4 regions of the Franzmannia qiaohouensis genome follow, and region 2 is predicted to be linked to each of the others. Evidence: predicted binding sites of a transcription regulator. Region 2 holds the regulator's gene; each other region holds the start of a gene.

Region 1 (4,121 bases), on a different contig from region 2:
TGCGCCGAGGCGGTGGGATAGATGTCCGAGACGATCACGAAGGCCTCGGGGTTGCGCCAGCCGGGCAGGATTTCCTCCATGGTGTTGGGGCCGGCGTGCATGTTGTTGCACACCTGGGTCCAGTAGACCTTGATCTCGCCGTCCTTGAGCCTGCGGCTCTGCTCCACGGCGTGAAAGCCGACCCGCTCGGGGATGGTACCCTCGGGCAGCAGCCAGATCTCCTCGGCGTCGCGGCGATGCTCGGGGTTGGTGACCACGCGGTCAGCGGGCAGACGGTGGGCGAAGGTGCCCACCTCGCGGGCGGTGCCGCAGGCCGAGGGCTGGCCGGTGAGCGAGAAGGGGCTGTTGCCGGGCTCGGAGATCTTGCCGGTGAGCAGGTGCAGGTTGTAGATCAGGTTGTTCACCCACACCCCGCGGGTGTGCTGGTTGACGCCCATGGTCCAGAAGGTCATGACCTTGGTGTCGGGGTCGGCATAGAGCTCGGCGAGCTGCTCCAACCGGCGTTCCGACACGCCGGACTCCCGGGCGGCGCGCTCGAGGGTGTAGTCGGCGACGTAGTCGGCGAACTCATCGAAGCTCATCTCCGACCAGGAGTTGGCGTTGTCGGCGTTGGCCGCGGCCTGCTGCAGCGGATGCTCGTCGCGCAGGCCGTAGCCGATGTCGTCCACCCCCCGGGCGAAGCCGACGTGGCTATCGACGAAGTCGCGATCGACGTTGCCGCTCTGGATGATGTGGTTGGCGATGTAGTTGAGGATCACGATGTCGGCGTTGGGCGTCATCACCATGGGGATGTCGGCCAGGTCGAAGCTGCGATGCTCGTAGGTGGAGAGCACCGCCACCCGGGTATCCGGGTAGGAGAGCCGGCGGTCGGTGACCCGGGTCCACAGCACCGGGTGCATCTCGGCCATGTTCGAGCCCCACAGCACGAAGGCGTCGGCATGCTCGATATCGTCGTAGACGCCCATCGGCTCGTCGGAGCCGAAGCTGCGCATGAAGCCGAACACCGCCGAGGCCATGCAGTGGCGGGCGTTGGGATCGATGTTGTTGGTGCGCAGGCCGGCCTTGAACAGCTTGCTGGCGGCATAGCCTTCCCAGATCGTCCACTGCCCGGAGCCGAACATCGCCACGCTATCCGGACCGTGCTCGCGGATCGCCTGCTTGAACTTGTCGGCCATCACGTCCAGCGCCTCGTCCCAGGACACCGCCTCGAAGTCGCCGTCCTTGGCATAGGCGCCGTTGCGCTTACGCAGCAGCGGCTGGGTCAGGCGGTCCTCGCCGTAGAGGATCTTCGACAGGAAGTAGCCCTTGACGCAGTTCAGCCCGCGGTTGACCTCGGAGTGGATATCGCCGTGAGTGGCGACGATGCGGTCGTTCTGGGTGGCGACCATGACGCTGCAGCCGACCCCGCAGAAGCGGCACGGCGCCTTGTTCCAGTTGAGCCGGGTCAGCTCGGCGTTGGTGATCAGGTTGGTGGCCCCGGCGGGGATCGCGATCCCCGCGCTGGCGGCGGCCACGGCGGCCGCATTGGCCTTTACGAATTCGCGACGTGTCAGTTTCATCATGCCCCCTCATGCGGTTCATCGGCGGTGGCCGGGTCGAGCAACTGGTGGTAGACCAGCGCCGCGCCGAGCACGCCGGGCCGTGTCTGTACGGCATCGATCAGGTCGAGCGCACGGCTCTCCTGATGGCTCTCCACCACTGCCACCAGCTTGCCCGCGGCGTCCTCGCCACGGACCTCGCAGTCGCCGGCGGCATTCAGCCAGGCGGCCACCTCCGCCAGCCGCGGTGGCCGGACATGGACGATAAAGCTGGCGATATGCAGCGTCTCTTGGCTCATCGGCGCGCTCCGGGTTGCACAGGGCCGTTGTCGGCCAGGGTGATGGCATCGTTAGGGCACACCGCCAGGCAGGCCCCGCAGCCGCGGCAGGCCTCGCTGTCGATGTGCGGCTGCGGCGGGCGGCCCAGCGCCGGTGGAAAGCGGATGGCGCGCCACTCGCAGGCGTCCTGGCAGGCCTGGCAGTGAATCTGTGCCAGCGCCAGGCAGTTGGCCTCGAGCTGCGCGTGCCAGGGAAACGCCTGGCGCTGGGTATCGAAGACGTCCGCCTCGCACACCGCAGCGCAGTCGCCGCACAGCGAGCAGCCGTCGTCATCGAAGCGGATCTCGGGAAAACCGCCGCCGCCGCGTACCAGCACGCCTTCCAGGCAGGCGTCGATGCAGGCATCGCAGCCGGTGCAGCGCTGGGTCAGGTCAGCGGCGGTCCATGGTGGCCGGCGCACCGCGGGGCGGCCGCTCAAGGTGCGGAAGAACTGGCGGCGATCCGAATGGCGATGCGCCTTGTTGTTATGGGTCATGGCGTCACCGACTCAACCGGGAGGACCGGGCGGGCCGGCGATCATCTGGTAGATCCACACCGCGAAGCCGTAGCTGCCGACCACCGCCACGGCGAGAATCGGGAACAGCAGCACGCAGATGAACAGAAACAGCTTCAGCTCTTGTCGCTTGCGCACCGACGGCGCAACGCTGTCGGGGTCGCTCATGGCACTTTCCTCGCTGGGTGTGGGCCTGGCGGGGTGTGACAAACCACCGCATACCCCTGTCAGCCTAGCGAATTAAGCCCCCTATGCCAGTTGACGCAGATCAAGGTTTTGCGAAGCAAGCTTGAAACGCAGCGAGCCCGCCAAGGGGCGGGCTCGCAGTCGGGCATGATGGTAGCGATGAGAGTCAGGCGTCGGCGGCCTTGATCAGTGCGTCCAGCGCGGCCAGGTAGCCCTGGCTGCCGAGGCCGGCGATCACCCCGTCGGCGCGCAGAGAGACGTAGGAGTGGTGGCGGAAGCTCTCGCGCTTGTGGACGTTGGAGAGATGCACCTCGATGACCTTGCCGTCGAAGGCGTTGAGGGCGTCAAGGATCGCCACCGAGGTGTGGGTGAAGGCGGCAGGGTTGATGATGATCGCCGCGGTGCCGTCGAGCCTGGCGGCGTGGATGGCATCGATCAACGCGCCCTCGTGGTTGCTCTGCAGCGCCTTGACCTCCCAGCCGTTGAAGGCGGCCTTCTCGTACAGACTGTTGTTGATATCGTCGAGGGTCTCGTGGCCATAGATATCCGGCTCGCGAGTGCCCAGCAGGTTGAGGTTGGGGCCGTGCAGCACCAGTAGTTTATGCATCGTCTTTGGGTTCCCATCGGTGATGATCGAATTGACTAGCTTGAGTGCCTCAGCGCGGCTCTTCCGCCTCGCCCATCCAGCGCTGCCAGACGCGCCGCACCAGTTCGCGGTGCGCCGCCACCTCATCGGCATCGACGACCCGCTCGGCCTTGGTCAGCGCGGCGCGGTGGGTGGCGTGGCGGTAGGCCAGGTAGGCGTCGCGCAGCCCCTGGGCCTCGTCGGCGGGCAGCCGCTGGCAGGCCTCGAGGGTCTCCAGCAGGCGCATGTTGTCGCTCCAGCGCAGCAGCTCTGGAGCATCGGCGCTCATCGCCAGCACCGCGAACTGGCACAGGAACTCGATATCGACCATGCCGCCGGCGTCCTGCTTGAGGTCGAAGCGTCCGGCCTGGCGCGCGCTGGCCTTGCTGCCCAGATGCTCGCGCATCTTGTGGCGCATCTTGACCACCTCCTCGCGCAGCGAGGCGAGATCGCGCCGCGCGCCGAGGATCTCACTGCGCACCGCCTCGAAGCGTTCGCCGAGATGGCTGTCGCCAGCGACGACCCGGGCCCGCACCAGCGCCTGGTGCTCCCAGGTCCAGGCCTGGTGGCGCTGATAGTCGGCGAAGGCCTCCAGCGGCGTGACCAGCAACCCGGAATTGCCCGACGGCCGCAGCCGCATGTCGACCTCATACAGCGCCCCGGCCGGGGTCACCGCGGTGAGCAGGTGGATGATGCGCTGACCAAGGCGGGTGAAGAACACCGGGTTGTCGATCGGCCGCGGCCCGTCGGTGGTGCCCTGGGAGGCGGCGTCGTGGATGAACACCAGGTCGAGGTCCGAACCGTAGCCGAGTTCGATGCCGCCCAGCTTGCCATAGCCGACGATGATGAAGTCGGTGTCGCCGGGCACGCCGTCGCGCCGCGCCGGGCGGCCGTGCTTGCGGGTGAGGTGCTTCCAGGCCATCGCCAATACCTGCTCGAG
Region 2 (4,121 bases):
CCCGCCGCACTGATGGATCCCACCGGCCTCGACCTACCTCCGCTGGCCGCCGCCTTCGTGTTCGGCCTGCTCGGCGGCGCCCACTGCATCGGCATGTGCGGCGGCATCATGAGCGCACTGACCTTCGCCGTACCGCCCAGCATGCGCCACCCGGCGCGCCTCAGCGGCCTGCTGCTGGGCTACAACCTGGGCCGCATCGCCAGCTACATGGTCGCCGGCGCGCTGGTCGCCGGCCTCGGCACCCTGATCGGCGGCCTGGCCGGCGGGGTACGCCTGGTGTTCCAGGGGCTGGCGGCGATCATGCTGATCCTGATGGCGCTGTACATCGCCAACTGGTGGAAGGGCCTGCTCGTGGTCGAGCGGCTTGGCCGACGCCTGTGGCGCCATATCGAGCCCTTCGGCCGTCGCTTGATGCCGGTGGTCAAGATCCCCCAGGCGGTGGCCCTGGGTGCGGTGTGGGGCTGGCTGCCGTGCGGGCTGGTCTACTCGATGCTGGCCTGGAGCCTGACCCTGGCCAGCCCACTGCAGGGTGCAGCGCTGATGGCTGCCTTCGGGCTCGGCACCCTGCCCGCGGTGCTGGCCACCGGCATGGCCGCCCACAGCCTGGCGCGGCTGATCCGCCACCCCGCCACCCGCGCGGTGGCCGCGCTGAGCATCATTGCCTTCGCGCTCTGGCAGCTATGGCGGCTGGTGCCCGGCGCCACCGGCCACTGAGTGATTAAATAACCAGAGCAGCTACCACCGGGTCGGCTCCGCGGCCATAGTGAGGGACGCCGGGGGCAGGTCGAGGCCAGTGGTTGAGCGGGTCTGCGCAGCTAGCTAGCAGCACCGCTCAGGACTGTTCCGGCGGCAGGTCTACGAGGTGGCGCTGTAAACCATCCCTGGGCGCTACCGATGCCATCCATGGCATCGAAACCCCCTCTCCGACCTGCCACCGGCGTCCTTCGCTAAGTGCAGCGCCGATAGCCTGGGTACGAATGCGCGGCAACTTGATCCAACGCAAGATCGTCGCGCCGCGCCGGCGCTAGCATGGGCGCAAGATCCTCGTCAGGAGTGCCCACCATGTCTTACGCCACGCCCATCGCGCCGCCCCAGGCGGCGGCGTCCTCCGCCTGGGACGAGGCGCTGATTCGCCGCTACGACGTCAGCGGGCCGCGCTACACTTCATACCCTACCGCGCTGTCGTTTCACGACGGCGTCGGCGCAGAGGCGTTGACCGATGCGCTGACGCGCAGCAATGCCGGCGGCCGGCCGCTGTCGCTCTACGTGCATGTGCCGTTCTGCCGCAAGATCTGCTTCTACTGCGCCTGCAACAAGATCGCCACCAAGAATACCCGCCTGGCCGAGCCCTACCTGGCCAGGCTAGACCGCGAGATGGTGCTCGCCGCGCGGCATCTGGACACCTCAAGACCGGTCAGCCAACTGCACTGGGGCGGCGGCACCCCAACCTTCCTGACCCTCGACCAGATGGGCGACCTGGTCGACCGTCTGGATAGCCGCTTCGGGCTCAGCAGCGACCCCAAGCGTGACTACGCCATCGAGATCGACCCCCGCGAAGCCAATATGCTGACCCTGCGCCACCTGCAGGCGCTGGGCTTCAACCGCATCAGCCTCGGCGTCCAGGACCTCGACCTGCGGGTCCAGAAGGCCATCAACCGCGTGCAGCCTCGCGTGCTTACCGAGACCCTGGTCGACGAGGCACGGCGACTGGGGTTCCGCTCGCTGAACATGGACCTGATCTACGGCCTGCCCCACCAGACCCGCGACAGCTTCGCCGCGACGCTCGAGCAGGTCATCGACATGGGCCCGGCACGGCTCTCGGTGTTCAACTACGCGCACATGCCACAGCGCTTCGCGCCGCAGCGGCGCATCAGCGAGGCCGACCTGCCCAGCGCCGAGGAGAAGCTCGCCATCCTGCGCACCACCATCGACATGCTCGAGGCCGCCGGCTACGTGCATATCGGCATGGACCACTTCGCGCGCCCCGACGATAGCCTCGCCGTGGCCCAACGCCAGGGCACCCTGCAGCGCAACTTCCAGGGCTACTCGAGCCACGCCGACAGCGACCTGGTGGGCCTCGGGGTCTCGGCGATCTCGCGGGTCGACGACCTCTATGCCCAGAATCCCAGCGACCTGGCCGGCTACGAGGCAGCGCTCGACGCCGGACGCCTGGCGACCCAGCGCGGCGTGCGCCTGAGCCAGGACGACCTGTATCGCCGCTACGCCATCGAGCGCCTGATGTGCGACATGCACCTCGACCTGGCCGAGCTCGGCACCCGCTTCGGCATCGACGCCGAGCGCTACTTTGCCGACAGCCTGCGCCAGTTGGAGGGTGCCGAACGCGACGGCCTGATGATGCGCCGCGGCCTGACCTTGACGGCCACCCCGATCGGCAAGCTGCTGATTCGCCACCTGGCGATGGCCTTCGACGCCCATCTCACGCCTGGCCAGGGGCCGCGCTACTCGAGGATCCTATGAGCTCACCGGAAAGTATTCTTTGCCGTAGCGCCATGATCCACCATACTGAGGGCAACGCCACCACCCAGGAGGAGGTCATGCCAGCCCCCGCCACCGCTCCAAGAAGCGCACGACTGCACGAGACGCGCTGCCAGACCTGCAGCCTGAGCTCACTGTGCCTGCCGCTGGCTCTGGAGCTCTCCGACGTCGACCAGTTCGACGCCATCATCCGCCGTCGCGCGCCACTCAAGAAGGGCGAGACGCTGTTCCGCCAGGGCGAGGCGTTCACCAGCGTGTTTGCGGTGCGCTCGGGCAGCCTCAAGCAGCTGGCCAGCGAGGGCAACGGCGAGGACCAGCTGACCAACTTCTATCTGCCCAGCGAGCTGGTCGGCCTCGACGCCATCGACGACGAGCTGTACCCCGGTACGGTCACTGCCCTCGAGACCACCACGGTGTGCGAGATCCCCTTCGACCGCCTGGACCATCTCTCCGAACAGTTACCGGAGCTGCGCACACAGCTGTTTCGCAGCATGAGCAAGGAGATGCGCGACGACCGCCGCATGATGCGCCTGCTATCGCGCAAGACCGCCGACGAGCGCCTGGCCAGCTTCCTGATCGGGCTGTCGAATCGCTTCCGCCGCCGCGGCTACTCCGCCTACAGTTTCCGGCTGTCGATGTCGCGCGCCGACATCGGCAACTACCTGGGCCTGGCAGTGGAAACCGTCAGCCGCATTCTCGGCCGCTTCCAGCAGCAGCAGCTGGTGTCGGTGGCCGGCCGCGAGGTCAATATCCTCGACCTGTCGGCACTCGAGTCTCTCGCCGAGGGCGACGGCTGCCTCTAGCCATCTCCGACCGCGAAACCGACAGCGCCCCCGCCGAGTGATCGGCGGGGGCGCTGTGCATCTGCATCGCAGAGTCTGCGACTAGGCCTGGCGGGCCAGGTCCAAGGCCTCGATCCGATTGGCCTGGCGCTGGGCCTGCTGGTCCTCGAGCCCGGCGAAATCGAACAGCTCGCGGTCGGCGAGCTGCGACGGCGCCACGTTGGTCACCGCCTTGAACATGGTCTCGAGCCGCCCGGGGTGCTTGGCCTCCCACTCAGCGAGCATCTCCTTGACCACCTGGCGCTGCAGATTGGGCTGCGAGCCGCACAGGTTGCAGGGAATGATCGGGAACGCCATGCGCCGGGCGAACTCGGCGATGTCCGCCTCGCGGCAGTAGGCCAGCGGTCGGATCACGATGTTCTTGCCATCGTCGGCGAGCAGCTTGGGCGGCATCGCCTTGAGGCTGCCGCCGAAGAACATATTGAGAAACAGCGTCTCGAGAATATCCTCGCGGTGGTGGCCCAGCGCCACCTTGGTGGCACCGATCTCTTCGGCGAAGCCGTACAGCGAGCCGCGCCGCAGCCGCGAGCAGAGCGCGCAGGTGGTCTTGCCCTCGGGGGTCTTCTCCTTGACCACCGAGTAGGTGTCGCGCTCGAGGATATGGTAGTCGACGCCAGCGGCGTCGAGATACTCGGGCAATACGTGTTCGGGAAAGCCGGGCTGCTTCTGGTCGAGGTTAACGGCGACCAGCGAGAAGTCCACCGGCGCGCTGCGCTGCAGGCTGCGCAGGATCTCGAGCATGGTGTAGGAGTCCTTGCCACCGGACAGGCAGACCATGACCTT
Region 3 (4,121 bases), on a different contig from region 2:
GGCCACGCTGCCCCGCGGCTGCCATGCGCTGGTGATGACCCACGACCACGGCGAGGACTGCGCGCTGGTCGATGCCCTGCTGGCCCGCGGCGACTGCGCCTCCATCGGCCTGATCGGCTCGCATAGCAAGTGGGCCAGCTTTCAGCGCCGCCTGCGCGACGCCGGCCATGCACAGGCGCGCCTGGAACGCGAGGTACGCTGCCCGATCGGGGTGGCCGGCGCCAAGGGCAAGCTGCCCTACGAGATCGCGCTGTCGGTGGTCACTGAGCTACTCACGCTCAAGCCCGCACAGATACACGCAGACCGACGCGGCGCAGCACCCGAGACCCTGCGCAAGGCATTTGCGCCCCCGACGGACGAATGACGGCGGGGCCGAGCCCCCGCCCAGACGGAGAACGACATGACCAACGCTGCCCCTTCAGCGGGACGCCTGCTGCGTGGACCCGTGGTGAGCTTTCTCAACGACCCCGGTGAAGGCGACACGCCCGAACCCGGCAGCCTGCTGCACCTGGAAGACGGCGCCATCTGGCTGGTAGATGGCCGCATCCAGGCGATCGGCGACTATGCCGAGCTGGCCCCGCAGCTGCCCGCCGGCATCGAGCAGGTCGACTATGCCGGCAAGCTGATGATGCCCGGCTTCATCGACAGCCACGTGCACTATGTGCAGCTCGATATCATGGCCTCCTACGGCCGCCAGCTGCTCGACTGGCTCAACGAGTACACCTTCCCCGAGGAGTGCCGCTTCGCCGAGCGCGCCCACGCCGAGAATGTCGCCGAGGCATTCCTCGACGAGCAGCTGCGGGTCGGCACCACCACCGCACAGGTGTTCTGCACCTCGCACCCGGTGTCGGTGGACACCTTCTTCGCCGCCGCCCGGCGCCGCGGCCTGCGCATGCTGGCCGGCAAGGTGCTGATGGACCGCCACGCCCCCGAGGCGCTGACCGACAGCGTCGAGAGCGGCGTACGCGACAGCGAGCGGCTGATCGGCGACTGGCACGGCAAGGACCGCCTCGGCTATACCCTGACGCCGCGCTTCGCGCCGACCTCCAGCCCGGCGCAGCTGGATACCGTGGGCGGCATCCTGCGCAACGCACCGGACCTGCACCTGCAGACGCACCTGTCGGAGAACAAGGGCGAGATCGACTGGGTCGCCGAGCTGTTTCCCGACTGCCGCGATTATCTCGGGGTCTACGAGCGCTATGGTCTGGTGGGGCCGCGCAGCACCTTCGCCCACGGCATCCACCTCGATCAGCCGATGCGCAACCGGCTGGCCGCCGCCGGCGCCAACATCGCCTTCTGCCCGACCTCCAACCTGTTCCTGGGCAGCGGGCTGTTCGACCGCCTGGCATGCCGCGACGCCGGTCTCAACACCACCCTGGCCAGCGACGTCGGCGGCGGCACCGACCTGTCGGGCCTGGCCACCCTCAAGGCGGCCTACCAGGTCGGCCAGCTGCTCGGCCAGCCGCTGACCGCCTGGCAGGGCTTCTACCGCCTGACCCTGGGCAACGCCCGGGCGCTGCACCTCGACACCCACATCGGCAGCCTGCGCCAGGGCAAGGAGGCCGACATCGTGGTCCTCGACCCCGCCGCCACCCCGCTGCTGGCACGCCGCAGCGCCAGGACCCGCAACCTCGCCGAGCAGCTGTTCGCGCTGATGATGCTCGGCGACGACCGCAGCGTCTATGCCACCTGGGCCAACGGTGAATGTGTGCACCAGCGCGACGTCGCCTCTACGCCCTGATAGCCATGCATGTGCCAGGTACATGAGCGTTGCGCTGATTGGGCGACCATCTCTGATGGTCGCCCCTTTTTATGTCTGCTTTGTATGCTTGCTTGATCCAGCTCAAGGCACGTTTCCCTGCGGCCCCTTAGCCTGATATGGCACCGCTTTCTGGTCTCTGATGCGGTGTGAAAAACAGATACAGGGATACGAAGAGGGGAAACCAAACATGCAACACAAGACATCCTGGATCGCTGCAATTGGCGCAAGCGCGCTGCTGGGAGTATCGCTCAGCGCCAGCGCCGATGACGGCTTTGCCGACTATCGAGAGCGCTTCGAGCCACTGCCGCATTTTCCGCCGATTCCTGCCGATAATTCGCTGACCGAGGAGAAGGTCGAACTCGGTAACATGCTGTTCTTCGAGCCGCGCATTTCCGCCAGCGGCGTGATCAGCTGCGCCACCTGCCACAATCCGGCACTCGGCTGGAGCGACCGAATCCCGCGCGCCACCGGCCACGACGGCCAGATTGGCGAGCGCAACACCCCCACCGTGCTCAACTCGGGGTTTCTCGAATCGCAGTTCTGGGACGGTCGCGAACCGGACCTCGAGGGCCAGGCGCTGGGGCCCATCGAGGCCGATATCGAGATGGCCATGCAGCTCGAGCACGCCATCGAACGGCTGACCGAATTCTCGCTGTATCAGGAGAAGTTCGCTGCCGCCTATCCCGATGATGAGGACCCCATCAGCACCGACAACCTGGCCAAGGCGCTGGCCAGTTTCCAGCGCACCTTGAATACCCCGAACTCGCCCTTCGACCGCTATCTGCGTGGCGACCTGGATGCGCTCGACGAGCAGGAAAAGCGCGGCATGGTGGCCTTCGTCGATAACGGCTGCGCCGCTTGCCACAGTGGCCCCGCCTTCACCGACAGCAACTTCCACCGCATCCAGGTGCCGGGTTCCACTGACGTCGGCCGCTACGAGGTTACCGGCGAGGAGCGCGACATGTACCGCTTCCGCACCCCGACGCTGCGCAACGTGGGTGTGACCTACCCCTACATGAACAACGGCGCCACCGCGACCCTCGAGGAAGCCGTCGCCATCATGGGCAGTGAGATGCTCGGCCGCGAGTTCGAGGTGGACAAGATCGACGATATCACCGCCTTCCTGCACACCCTCACCGGTGAGATGCCGGAGTTCGAGGTCCCGGCGCTGCCGTAGCACCCCATCGCCAGGACGGCCAGCAAGACGATACCGGCTCAGGCCGGTATCGTTGTCTGAATAGCCAAGCAGCGGCAGGTGGCGATCTCGGCCCTCGATGGTAGTCTGGACATAGCGCCAATGCTTTTATCCCGCGGAGAATCGCCCATGACCGTCACCCTGGCATCCCCCCAAGCCGTCGACCAGCCCGAGTGGATTCGCCTCTATCGCGGCTACGCCGACTACTACGGCGTGCCGATGACCGAGCAGACGCTGGACACCGTATGGGACTGGATTCAGCAGCCGGACATGGCCTTCTACTGTCGGCTGGCGAAGAGTGAGGAGGGCCGGGCCATTGGCCTGATGCACTACCGCGCCATGCCGTCGCCGCTGCGCGGCACGTACATCGGCTTCCTCGACGACCTCTATGTCGACCCGGCCCATCGCGGCAGCGGCGCGGTGGACACCATGCTCGAGACGCTACGCGAGGAGGCGCGCAGCCACGGCTGGCCGTTCGTGCGCTGGATCACCCGCGAGCAGAACTATCGCGGCCGCGCCGTCTATGACCGCCACGCCACGCATACCGACTGGCAGACCTATCAGCTCGACACCCAGTAACCAAGCAACGCGAACAGGACGTTCACCCCATGCAATGGATCAGCGATCACGCCCAGGCGATCAATGCGATCGCCGGTGTCCTCACCCTCTTCGTCTGGGTGTTCTACGCCCAGCTGCTCTACAACGGCTATGTCCGCCAGCGTCGTGCGCGGTTGATCATCAACCGCGGCCAGGGCAAGGACATCGACTCACTCTGCCTGATCAGCAACATGAGCGCCGAGGCGATCTTCATCCAGCATATCGTGGTACGTATCGAGACCTCGCAAGAGCCGCTGCTGCTCGATGTCAGCGACTACCAGCAGTCCAACGACGACGGTCAAACCGAATATCGTAGCCACCAGGGGCCCTTGTCATCCGGCGGCTACCTGCATATCGGCAGCTTTAAGGAGCTGATACAGCGGGTTGCCGAGGACCACGATATCGAGCTCGACGGGCATCGCCCCAGCGGCGAGCTGACCTTCAAGGCCATCGAGCTGCGCGTCATCGCCATCTACGGTTCCGAGGACCAGCCGGTGGGCGCACGACGCCGCTTCATTCTCGACGATGATGGCGATGCCTGCTCGATCACCCCGGCTCAGCTCGACA
Region 4 (4,121 bases), on a different contig from region 2:
CGTCGGCAAACGCGCCGAACATCGCGAGCGCTGCCATTTCCGCGAAGCCACCGGCCGCCGCTAGCTGCCCCACACCCTCGATAGGCCGGGCCCCCTCGGGGCCCGGCAGGGAGTCACTGCCATGCTCATCAGCGAACCTCCCGTCAGCCCTTCTGCCGGCAGCGCCCAGGAGACGCTTCGCCTGCCGGTGGCCGGGCTGACGCCGATGACCACCCTGGACTACCCCGAGCACCTGGCCTGCGTGGTCTTCCTGCAGGGCTGTCCGCTGCGCTGCGGTTACTGCCACAACCCCGGCATGCTCGCCTCCCGTCGGGGCGAGCACGGCGAGTGGGACGGGATCGAGGCCTTCCTGAGAAACCGCCGGGGCCTGCTTGAGGGCGTGGTCTTCAGCGGCGGTGAGCCCACCCTGCACGCCGAGCTCGCCGGCGCGGTGGAGCGGGCCAGAGCGCTCGGCTTCAAGGTCGGCCTACATACGGCCGGTGTCTACCCGCGGCGCCTGCAGGCGCTGCTGCCCTGGCTCGACTGGGTAGGCCTGGACGTAAAGGGCCTGGCCGATGACATCGACCGCATCGTCGGGCGCCGCGGCATGGCCACCCCGCATGAGCAAAGCCTGGCGCTGCTGCTGAACAGCGGCATTGCCCTCGAGTGTCGCACCACGGTGCACTGGCGCGACTTCGACCTGGAACGCCTGCGCCGGCTGGCCCTGGACCTCGCCGAGCGCGGCGCCAGCCACTACGCGATCCAGCTGGCCCGCGCCGGCCAGTGCCTGGATGCGCGCTACGCCGAGCCGGTGCCGGGCGCCCCGACGACCGCAGAGATAGAAGCGCTTGTCAGCGAACTGCGCCCCAACTTTAAAAGGCTGACCCTACGCCACTAACATCACGCCGGCTCACCTCGCCCCGTGCCCTCGGGGGAAGGGCTCATGCAGGGATCTCCAGCGAGGGGCGGAAACGTCGCATCGCTCAACGCTCGGCGCAGGCCAGACGCTCGACGCGCGCCAGCCAATCGCCGAAAGGTCCCTGGGCCAGCCCCTCCTCGCGGCCATCAAGCAGGTTCTTGACCATCAGCCCAAGTTCGGTGTCACCCTCGATCACCAGGCGACGCTGAAAGAACAGGGCGTCGGGGTCCTGGCGCCGGGTGGCCAGGCACAGGAACTCGCGCCAGCCGCCGCGAATGGTGGCTTCGCCCGCCTCCTGGGTAAGCCGAAAGCGCTCCGCTTCGAGGGTCAGGGTCAGCTGCACGCCCAGGTCCTCGACGTGCAGCGAGATCCGGCGGCCTGCGAGCGCATCGAACTCGCCCTCGGCCAGCGGTACGGCGAAGGTTCGGTTGAGCATTGGCTCGATCAACTGGCGCTTGACCACCAGTGGCACTCGGGGGTCAATGCTACGTATCAAACGGGGCAGTGCAGGCGGACGTGGCAGGGGCAGTAACGGCGGGGACATGACGGCTCTCCTGAAGATATCTATGCGGCCAACGCCGCCAGCCCACCCATCCTAGGCCGGTGTTTTCGCGGCTGCACTGACATGCATCAACTCGCTGGGCAGATCGCCACCCGCAGTCGTGTCGTGGGCGACCACTATACGGTGCGGGAGTAGCGGCCACTGCTGCTTGCCAGATAGGCATCGAAGGCCATGGCGGCGTTGCGCATCATCAGACGGCCGGTGGGTAGCACCTCGATCTCATTTTCACGGATCGCTAGTAGGCCGTCTTCGGCCATCTCCTGCAGCTGCTCTAGGGCGTCGGCGAAGTAATCGCGGAAGACGATGCCGTGGACGGCCTCGATGGCAGCGAAGTCGATGCGGTTGTGGCACATCAGGGCATTGATCACGTCGCGGCGCAGCCGGTCATCGTCGCTGAGCCGGTAGCCTCGGAACACCGGCAGCTGGCCCTGATCCAGGCGATGATGGTACTGGGCGGTCTCTTTGACGTTCTGGCTGTAGCTGTCGCCGACCTTGCCGATGGAGGTGATGCCCAGCCCGACCATGTCGCAGTCGGCGTGGGTGGAGTAACCCTGGAAGTTGCGCTGAAGGGTGCCGTTCTCCCTGGCCAGTGCCAGCTCGTCGTCGGGCAGGGCGAAGTGGTCCATGCCGATATAGACGTAGCCGGCGGCAGTGAGGCGCTTTATGGTCAGCTCCAGCAGTTCCAACTTGCGCTCCGGCGGCGGCATGTCCTCGGGACGTATCATCCGCTGGGACTTGAACAGCTCCGGCAGGTGGGCGTAGCTGTAGGCGGCGATGCGGTCCGGGCGCAGGGCAATGATCTTCGACAGCGTGGTATCGAAACTCGCCACCGTCTGCAGCGGCAGGCCGTAGATCAGGTCGACGCTCACCGACTGGAAGCCGGCGTCACGGGCGGCCTCAACCAGCGCCATGACCTGCTCCTCACTCTGCAGCCGATTCACCGCTTCCTGAACGTCGCGGTCGAAGTCCTGCACGCCGAAGCTGAGGCGATTGAAGCCCAGGGCGTAAAGCTCATGGATCTGCTCGGGCGTCACGGTGCGCGGGTCCACCTCCAGGGAAAACTCGCGCTGGGCAGGCTCGGCAAAGTGGAAAGCCGCATCCAGCGCGGCCATCAGCTCGCCGAGCTGGGCGTTGCTCAGGTAGGTCGGTGTGCCTCCACCCAGATGCAGCTGGGTCATGCGCCGCGATTCCTCGAATAGCGCTCCCTGCACCCGGATCTCTTTCTTGAGCCATTCGAGATACTCGGCGGCGCGCTCGGTATTGTGGGTGATGATCTTGTTGCAGGCACAGTAGTAGCAGAGGCTCTTGCAGAACGGGATATGCACGTAGACAGACAGCGGCTTGGGCGTCTCGGCACGGTTGCTCCGCTCGGCGGCATTACGGTAATCATCCTCGGCAAAAGCCGCATGGAACTGGGGCGCCGTGGGGTAGGAAGTGTAGCGCGGTCCCGGACGATCGTATTTCTCTACCAGGGGGCGATCAAACAGCAGGTCATCATGCATCGTAACACGGCCTCTTGACGGGGTGGCGCCACCCAGGGTGCCGCACAATACCGCCGAGTATGCCATTCAGGATTCGGCTCGTCGGTACCCTTCTCGAGGTAGCTGACCCAGATCAATCCCCTCGCTAGCTAACTGGACATTGCCACGGCAGCATTGAATCGGCCCCCGTGCGACGACTCGAATAGGGCTTTGCGCCAGACGTGAAGATTCATATAAAATACTTTTTATTGGGCATCACGCCAAGCGGGAGGTCCCCATGACGCACCCTGTTTCACGCATCGCCTGGAGCGGCCTGGCCTACGGCTGTATCGGGCTAGGCACCGCCGGGTTGGTGGTGCCCTTGTTGCCTACCACGCCTTTCCTACTCGTGGCAGCCTGGGCCGCATCCAAGGGTTCGCCCCGGCTGGCTCGCTGGCTGCACCGTCATCCCCGCCTCGGCCCGACACTCCAGGCCTGGCGCGAGCAGCGCGCTGTGCCGCGCCGCGCCAAGCGACTGGCGCTAGCCCTGCTCGCGACCAGTTGGCTCGTGCTGTGGATGGGACGCGCGGCACCGCTGGTACTCGCGCTTACCGCGGCGCTGTTCTTGGCCGTCGCCACCTTCCTGATGACGCGCCCTGACGCCGCAACCGGCAGTCCCGACAGCATTCGGCCGGCAAACCCTATAGAGTGACCCTCTCCGCCAGCAGCGCCTTGCCCCAAGGCAAACCATGGAGCGCCGGATACCGTCATGCACTTGACCCGCTTTACCGACTACTCCCTGCGTGTTCTCGTCTTTCTAGCCGTCAAGGGCGAGGAGCGATCCACCATCCATGAGATCGCCGAGAGTTTCGACATCTCGCGCAATCATCTAATGAAGGTCGTTCAGGACCTGAGCCAAAAGGGCTACATCACCGCTATCCGCGGCAAGAACGGTGGTCTCCTGCTCAAGAAGGCTCCCGAGGATATCCGCCTGGGAACGCTGGTGAGCGATACCGAGCATGATCTACAGCTGGTGGAGTGCTTCGGCGAGGATAACGCGTGCAGGATCACCCCTGCCTGTCGACTCAAGCCGATCTTGGCCGAGGCGCTCGGCGCGTTTCTCGCGGTACTCGATCATTACACCCTGGCCGACATGCTAGGGCCGCAGGAACCGGCTCTGGTCCAACTGCTCAGCATCCAG

What was found. The regulator FNR, encoded in region 2, switches genes on or off when oxygen is low (the NO sensors DNR and NnrR bind a similar motif). The targets are predictions, from matches to a motif close to TTGATNTANATCAA.
Region 1: the regulator FNR is predicted to act here: its motif matches at 2,629-2,642, upstream of napE (periplasmic nitrate reductase, NapE protein).
Region 3: the regulator FNR is predicted to act here: its motif matches at 1,834-1,847, upstream of QC821_RS11065 (cytochrome-c peroxidase).
Region 4: the regulator FNR is predicted to act here: its motif matches at 1,519-1,532, upstream of ubiT (ubiquinone anaerobic biosynthesis accessory factor UbiT).

The regions. Positions count from the first base shown of each region.
Region 1 covers NZ_JARWAM010000005.1:266,504-270,624, forward strand. The annotation lists gene napA (nitrate reductase catalytic subunit NapA) at 1-1,559, opposite strand, end outside; gene QC821_RS08735 (chaperone NapD) at 1,559-1,837, opposite strand; gene napF (ferredoxin-type protein NapF) at 1,834-2,352, opposite strand; gene napE (periplasmic nitrate reductase, NapE protein) at 2,365-2,538, opposite strand; gene aroQ (type II 3-dehydroquinate dehydratase) at 2,723-3,163, opposite strand; gene glnE (bifunctional [glutamate--ammonia ligase]-adenylyl-L-tyrosine phosphorylase/[glutamate--ammonia-ligase] adenylyltransferase) at 3,213-4,121, opposite strand, start outside.
Region 2 covers NZ_JARWAM010000003.1:226,551-230,671, forward strand. The annotation lists gene ccoS (cbb3-type cytochrome oxidase assembly protein CcoS) at 1-13, shown strand, start outside; gene QC821_RS05280 (sulfite exporter TauE/SafE family protein) at 13-714, shown strand; gene hemN (oxygen-independent coproporphyrinogen III oxidase) at 1,063-2,478, shown strand; gene fnr (fumarate/nitrate reduction transcriptional regulator Fnr) at 2,556-3,299, shown strand; gene ttcA (tRNA 2-thiocytidine(32) synthetase TtcA) at 3,381-4,121, opposite strand, start outside.
Region 3 covers NZ_JARWAM010000007.1:103,504-107,624, reverse strand. The annotation lists gene xdhC (xanthine dehydrogenase accessory protein XdhC) at 1-364, shown strand, start outside; gene guaD (guanine deaminase) at 401-1,741, shown strand; gene QC821_RS11065 (cytochrome-c peroxidase) at 1,950-2,939, shown strand; gene QC821_RS11060 (GNAT family N-acetyltransferase) at 3,087-3,536, shown strand; gene QC821_RS11055 (hypothetical protein) at 3,566-4,121, shown strand, end outside.
Region 4 covers NZ_JARWAM010000025.1:13,872-17,992, reverse strand. The annotation lists gene nrdD (anaerobic ribonucleoside-triphosphate reductase) at 1-64, shown strand, start outside; gene QC821_RS20635 (anaerobic ribonucleoside-triphosphate reductase activating protein) at 122-877, shown strand; gene ubiT (ubiquinone anaerobic biosynthesis accessory factor UbiT) at 963-1,442, opposite strand; gene hemN (oxygen-independent coproporphyrinogen III oxidase) at 1,577-2,962, opposite strand; gene QC821_RS20620 (YbaN family protein) at 3,219-3,632, shown strand; gene QC821_RS20615 (Rrf2 family transcriptional regulator) at 3,690-4,121, shown strand, end outside.